Regions from separate parts of the Methylobacterium oryzae genome, predicted to be linked through region 1. Evidence: predicted binding sites of a transcription regulator. Region 1 holds the regulator's gene; the other holds the start of a gene.
What was found. Region 1 encodes LexA, which represses DNA repair genes until DNA is damaged. Its sites were predicted from a motif close to TGTTCNNNNTGTGTTCNG; they were not measured.
Positions count from the first base shown of each region.

Region 2: the regulator LexA is predicted to act here: its motif matches at 1,804-1,821, upstream of uvrA (excinuclease ABC subunit UvrA).

Region 1 is NZ_CP090349.1:2,794,123-2,797,526, reverse strand. Features, by position in the region: gene LXM90_RS13440 (hypothetical protein) at 27-242, shown strand; gene LXM90_RS13435 (hypothetical protein) at 261-710, opposite strand; gene lexA (transcriptional repressor LexA) at 961-1,689, shown strand; gene LXM90_RS13425 (ComEC/Rec2 family competence protein) at 1,683-3,404, opposite strand, start outside.
Region 2 is NZ_CP090349.1:3,241,855-3,245,258, reverse strand. Features, by position in the region: gene LXM90_RS15455 (cupin domain-containing protein) at 1-410, shown strand, start outside; gene LXM90_RS15450 (MFS transporter) at 415-1,593, opposite strand; gene uvrA (excinuclease ABC subunit UvrA) at 1,977-3,404, shown strand, end outside.

The DNA.
Region 1 (3,404 bases):
CGTGCCGGGCATGCGGGAGGAACACGATGGCGGAGAGCACGGACCGGGGCTCCGGCTGGAGCCTTCAGGCGAGCGCCGTGCCCGACGGGGTGCGCCTGGAACTCGCCCTCGCCGACCTCGGCGGTGCGCCGGTCACCGCCGCGATCGTGCTCGACCGGACGGAGGCCCGGGCCTTCGCCCGCGCCCTGCTGGCCGCCGCCGGCGACGCCGCGGAGCGGACCTTCCCGAAGCCGGGCGCCTGAGGACGCGCCGCCGGCCGGTCAGCGCACGCCGAGGCCCGGATTGCGGCCCGGCAGGCGGGGGACCACGGTGCCGCGCTTCTCGATCGGCGCGTCGCAGGCGTAGGCGAACTCGGTCTTCAGCGGATCGAACACGGTCTCGCCGGTGATCCGGCAATCCTCGCGCACGGTCTCGTCGAGATAGGCCCGGGCGGCGGTGCGGAAGCGCTTCACCCGGGTGGCGCCCGGCTCCGGATCGATCCGGACCTCGCTCAGGTTGCAGCCGGTATACTCGCGCAGGGCGTTGGACACGATCAGCATCCGGCGCAGCTGCCGGTTGTCGTAGACCTCGTAGGGCTCCTTGCAGCCGATCGTGACGACCTGGGGAGTGAGCGCCACGTAGTTCCGCGAGATGTAGGAGAATCCGGTGGTGCAGCCGGCGAGGCCGAGGGCGGCGAGGCCGAGGGGCAGCAGAGCTGCGGGTCGTCGCATCCTCGTCATTCCAAGAGGGTCCCAGCCCGCACCCCGGATCCGCCGCCTTCCCGGCGGGGCGCCGCGATGCATTGAAACGGCTCCGCTTGCGCCGTCAATGCGTTTCTCGACCTTCTCCCGCGGGCGCGCCCGCGGCGCGCCGAGCCGAGCGGTGCCGCTCTTGCGGAACACTTGCGGAACGTTTAACCTGTTCGTGATTTGTTTCGGAGACCGTCACGTGGCGGTCCGCCAAGCCGCGAGTCCCCCGTCGATGCTCACGCGCAAGCAGCTGGACCTCCTGCGATTCATCCAGAGCCGGATGCAGGAATGCGGTGTCCCGCCGTCGTTCGACGAGATGAAGGATGCCCTCGATCTCAAGTCGAAATCCGGCATCCACCGGCTGATCACGGCGCTCGAGGAGCGCGGCTTCCTCCGGCGCCTTCCGAATCGGGCGCGCGCCATCGAGGTGATCCGGATCCCCGAGAGCCTGACCCAGGCCGCTCCGGCGACTCAGGCCCCCGCCGAGCCGCGCCGCTTCACGCCGAGCGTGGTCGAGGGCGGTAAGTCCAAGCAGCCGCCGGCCCCGGCGAGCACGCGGATGATCGACGAGTCCGGCCGCGCCATCTCGATCCCGGTCATGGGCCGGATCGCGGCCGGTACCCCCGTCTCGGCGATCCAGAACCAGAGCCACGCCATCACCCTGTCGCCGGACTTCGTGGCCGGCGGCGAGCACTACGCCCTCGAGGTGCGCGGCGACTCGATGGTCGAGGCGGGCATCCTGGACGGCGACCTCGTGGTCATCCGCAAGCAGGAGACGGCCAATACCGGCGACATCATCGTGGCGCTGATCGACGACGAGGAGGCGACGCTCAAGCGCCTGCGCCGCCGCGGCTCGTCGATCGCCCTCGAGGCCGCCAACCCGGCCTACGAGACCCGCGTGCTCGGGCCCGACCGGGTCCGGATCCAGGGCCGCCTTGTGAGCCTCGTCCGCCGCTACTGAAGCGGCTCGGCCGGCGCGTCGCCGGGGGCGAGGTCTCCGCCCGGCGCGGCGTCGGCCTCCGGCGTCGCGGCGACCCCGTCCTCCGCGGGGCGGTCGCCCGGCTCCGCGGTGACCGGCCGCGGCGGTCCCGGCCCGCGCCCGGCGGCCGGCCGCCAGGGCACGGCGCGGCCGTCGTCCCGGGCGTAGCGCGCGGCGAAGCCATCGCCGTCGGTCCGGAGGGCCACGGCCCCGCGGGCGGCGAGGACGCGCCGGTCGATCACCAGCGGCCCCGTGCAGGTCGGCGGCGCCGCGAGGCCCGTGATCAGCACCGCGGCGCGGGCGCAATCCTCCGGGAAGGCCCGCCGGTCCCGGACCAGGGCGACCGCCCGCCCGTCCGGCAGCCGGGCGGTGCAGCCGAGCCGGTCGCAGCGCCCGCTGCCGGACCGGACGATCAGCCCCGCGGACCGCCGCCCGTCGCCGTCCGCCTTCAGCCACTGCTCGAGGACGAAGCCCGAAGGGCTGCCGAGGGCCGCGAGCCGCCCGTCCGGGCCCCTCACCGCGGCCCCCGCGCCCTGCCGGTCGACGTAGAGGTCGTAGTGGTTGGGCCGGGCCGCGAGGACGAGCCCGAGCAGGACCGGCGGCACGGCGAGCCAGCGCAGGCGCGAGGCCGGCAGCGTCCCCAGCAGCAGGCCGGCGGTCAGCAGGGCGAGCGCCCCGGCGCCGAAGGCCGGCAGCACCAGGACCGCCCGCTCGAACCCGGCGATCCAGTCCGAGATCGCCAGCATCCCGGCCACCGCCTGCCCCATCAGCCACCAGACCGGCCGGTCGAGGGCGAAGGGATAGGCGAGGCAGCCGATTACCGCGGCCGGCATCACCACCAGGGAGACGAGCGGCAGGGTCAGGGCGTTGCCGACGAGGCCGAAGGGCTGGACCGTCTGGAAGTGGTAGGTGGCGAAGGGGGCCGTCGCGACCTGCGCCACCAGGGTCGTGGCCAGGGTCCCGGTGATCGCCGACAGGCCGGTCCCGACGAGCCGCCCGATCCGCCCGGCCCCCGGGCGCACGAGCAGCCGCCCGTCGATCAGCCGCGCGCAGGCGATCAGCCCGGCCACGGCGCCGAAGGACATCTGGAAGCTCGGGCCGAGCAGGCCCTCCGGCTCCCGGGCGAGCGCGATCAGCGCCGCGAGGGCGAGGTTGCGCATCGACAGGGCCGGCCGGTCCACCAGGATCGCGCCGAGCATGATCAGGGTCATGATCAGCGAGCGCTCGGCCGCGATGTCCCAGCCCGAGAAGGCGCAGTAGGCGGTGACGCCGACCATGGCGAAGCCGGCCGCGATCTTCTTGATCGGCCAGAGCAGCGCGCAGAGCGGCACCGCGGCGAGGAGCGCCCGCACCAGCCAGAACACCACGCCGGCGGCCAGCACCATGTGGAGGCCCGAGATCGACACCACGTGGTAGATGCCGGCGGCGCGGAGCGCGTCGTTGGTGGCCGGCCCGATGAGGCCGCGCTTGCCCGTCACCAGGGCCGCCGCCACCGCACCCGCCTGGCCGCCGGCGGCCTCCGCGATCCGGCGCGTGAGCCCGTTGCGCGCCGCGTCGAGCGCAGCGGCGAGCCGCAGGCCCAGCGGCGGCGGCCCGGACGGTTCCCGGACGGTGACGGTGCCGATCAGCGAGCCCACCGCGCCGATCCCCTGGAAATAGGCGTCCCGGGCGAAGTCGTAGCCGCCGGGCCGGGCCGC
Region 2 (3,404 bases), 450 kb from region 1:
GGACCGGCCTCTTCGACGTGACGGCGCTGGCGGCGGGTCTGCCCGACAGCGCCGAGACCCTCCTGGTCGACACCTTCCTGACCGACCGGGAGGCGGCGAGCGCCCGGGTGTTCCGGATCTACCGGCCGACCCCGCCGCACTATCACGCCACCTGCGACGAGTACCTCTACTGCCTCTCGGGCCGGGGCCGGGTCTGGCTGGGCGATCCGGCCGCCGAGACGGCGTTCGGCCCGGGCCAGCTCCTGTTCTTCGAGAAGGGCACGGTCCACGCGATGCCGGTGCTCGAGCCCGGGGACCCGGTGGTGTTCCTGTCGATCGACACGCCCCGGCGGGCGCCGACCGACATCGTCTTCGTGAACCCGGAGGACGGGACGCCCGCCACCTTCATGGCGCGCAACGCCGAGGCGTGAGGGGTCACACCCGCAGGGACCGGCCGGCCGCCGCCACGCCGAGGAGCAGCGCCGCCACGATCAGCAGGGACGCGGGCAGGCCGAGCGCCTGCGCGGCGAAGCCGATCAGCGCGGGCCCCGCCAGCACCCCGGCATAGCCCAGCGTCGTCACCGCCGGCACCGCCACGCGCGCGGGCATCGCGGTCTGGCGCCCCGCCGCCGTGAACAGGACCGGGACGATGTTGGCGCAGCCCGCCCCGACCAGGGCGTAGCCGGCGAGCGCCGCCTCCCAGGCCAGGATGACGACCGAGAGCGCGAGGCCGGCCGCCGCCAGCAGGCCGCCGAGGATCACCACGGGCCGCCGGCCGAGGCGGGCCACGATCGCATCCCCGCCGAGCCGGCCGGCCGTCATGGTGACCGAGAAGGAGGCGTAGCCGAGCGCCGCCCAGGCCGGATCGAGCCCGCGCTGCTGGATCAGGAACACCGCGCTCCAGTCGAGGGCCGAGCCCTCGGTCAGGAACACCACGAAGCAGAGCAGGCCCAGTACCAGCACCGGGCCGCGGGGCAGCGCGAAGGCGGGCCCGCCGCTTCCCCCTGTCCCGCCGGCCGGAAGGATGCCCGGCCAGGCGGCCGCGAACAGGGCCACGATGCCGGCGACCAGGATCAGCACGCTCCAGCCGGCGCCCAGGCCGGTGCCCATCAGGACGCTGGCCAGCAGCGCCCCCAGGATGCAGCCGAGGCTGTAGAGGCCGTGGAAGCCCGACATCATCGGGCGCCCGGCGGCGCGCTCCACCGCGACGGCCTGCAGGTTCATGACGCAGTCCACCGCCCCCATCCCGGCCCCGAACAGCAGCAGCGCCCCGGTGAGCGGCACGAGCCCGGAGCCCACGGCCAGCACCGGCAGGGCGAGGCCGATCGCGAGCGTGCCGGCGAGCAGGACCGGCCGGAAGCCGAGCCGCGCGGCCGCGGCCCCGGCGCTCGGCATCGCCAGGATCGAGCCGACGCCGAAGGTGAGGAGCAGCAGGCCGAGCCCCGCCGCGTCGAGGCCGGCGCGGTCCTTCACCAGCGGCACCAGGGGCGCCCAGGTGGCGTTGGCGATGCCCACGATCAGGAACAGCAGCCGCGTGGACAGGCGCTGCTGGGTGGCCGTGCGGTCGTCGGAACCGCGGAGGGCGGCCGGATCGGTCGCGTCGCATGCTGGCATCGATACCTGTCGGGATGTGGATCTGAGGGCGGGATACGGCGACGTGGATCTCGGCGCCCGCGGTGCAACACCGAAGGTGGGCCAAGGTTTGGCGAATCGAGCTACGGCGAAGCTGGGGCCACCGGACTCCGATCGCGGCCGCTGGCTCCACCGCGTCATCGCTTCGCTGCGCTCGCGAAGACGGTCGCGCGTTCACCGAGCGGTTGCCGACGTACGCGTTTCGTTCTAGCAAGGGCGGCGCATGACGGGCCTGCGTCCCGCCGGCCGCATCTTGCCGCGGGCCCCCTCGGGCTCGACATGAGCCGGAGCGGCGGCTGGCCCGCGCGCGAATCCGTCCGATTTCGTCGATGCCTCGGTCGACGCCTCGAAAGACCGCCGCCCTCATGGCCAAAGCCCAAGCTGGAAGTCGTGCCGCAAGCCGCGTCGGTGCTGCCCAAGCCGCACCGAAAGCTGCCGCCAAAGCGCCTTCCAAGACGGCTCCGAAAGCCCCGGCGACGGCCAAGGCGCCCCAGTCCAAGGCGCCCGAGTCCAAGCCGGTTCGCGCGAAATCCAGCTCCCCCGGCGCGCGGAACGAAGCCGCCATCGACGCCAAGCTGGAGGCCCTGTTCGACGCCGCGCCGGCCCCCGTCGAGGACCGGCGGGTCATCGCGATCCGCGGCGCCCGGGAGCACAATCTCAAGAACGTCGACCTGACCATCCCGCGGGACAAGCTCGTGGTCTTCACCGGGCTCTCGGGCTCGGGCAAGTCGTCGCTCGCCTTCGACACGATCTACGCGGAGGGGCAGCGCCGCTACGTCGAGTCGCTCTCGGCCTATGCCCGCCAGTTCCTGGAGATGATGTCCAAGCCCGACGTCGACCAGATCGACGGGCTGTCGCCGGCGATCTCGATCGAGCAGAAGACCACCTCGAAGAACCCCCGCTCGACCGTGGGGACGGTGACCGAGATCTACGACTACATGCGCCTGCTCTGGGCGCGGGTCGGCATCCCCTACTCGCCGGCCACCGGCCTGCCGATCGAGAGCCAGACCGTCCAGCAGATGGTCGACCGGGTGCTGGAGCTGCCGGAGAAGACCCGGCTCTACCTGCTGGCGCCCGTGGTCCGCGGGCGGAAGGGCGAGTACCGCAAGGAGATCGCCGAATATCAGAAGAAAGGCTTCCAGCGGCTGCGCGTGAACGGCGAATACTACGCCATCGACGATGTGCCCAAGCTCGACAAGAAGTTCAAGCACGACATCGACGTGGTGGTGGACCGGATCGTGGTCCGGGCCGATATCGGCTCGCGGCTGGCCGAGTCCTTCGAGACCGCGCTGGAACTCGCCGACGGCGTCGCCGAGATCGTGTTCGCCGACGCCCCCGAGGGCGAGGCGCCGCGGACCGTCACCTTCTCGTCGCGCTTCGCCTGCCCGGTCTCGGGCTTCACCATCGCGGAGATCGAGCCGCGGCTGTTCTCGTTCAACAACCCGTTCGGCGCCTGCCCGACCTGCAGCGGCATCGGCCACGAGATGCGGATCGATCCCGAGCTGGTGATCTCCGACCCTGGCTTAAGCCTGAAGCGCGGCGCGGTCGGCCCCTGGGCGAAGTCGACCTCGCCCTATTACGGCCAGACGCTCGAGGCGCTCGCCGAGCATTTCGGCTTCAAGACGGGCGTCCCCTGGCAGAGCCTGTCGGAGACGGCCCGCGCCATCGTGCTCTACGGCTCGGGCAAGCAGGCGGTGCGCTTCGCCTACGACGACGGCTTGCGCAAGTACACGGTCAACAAGCCCTTCGAGGGCGTGATCCCGAACCTGGAGCGCCGCTACAAGGAGAGCGAC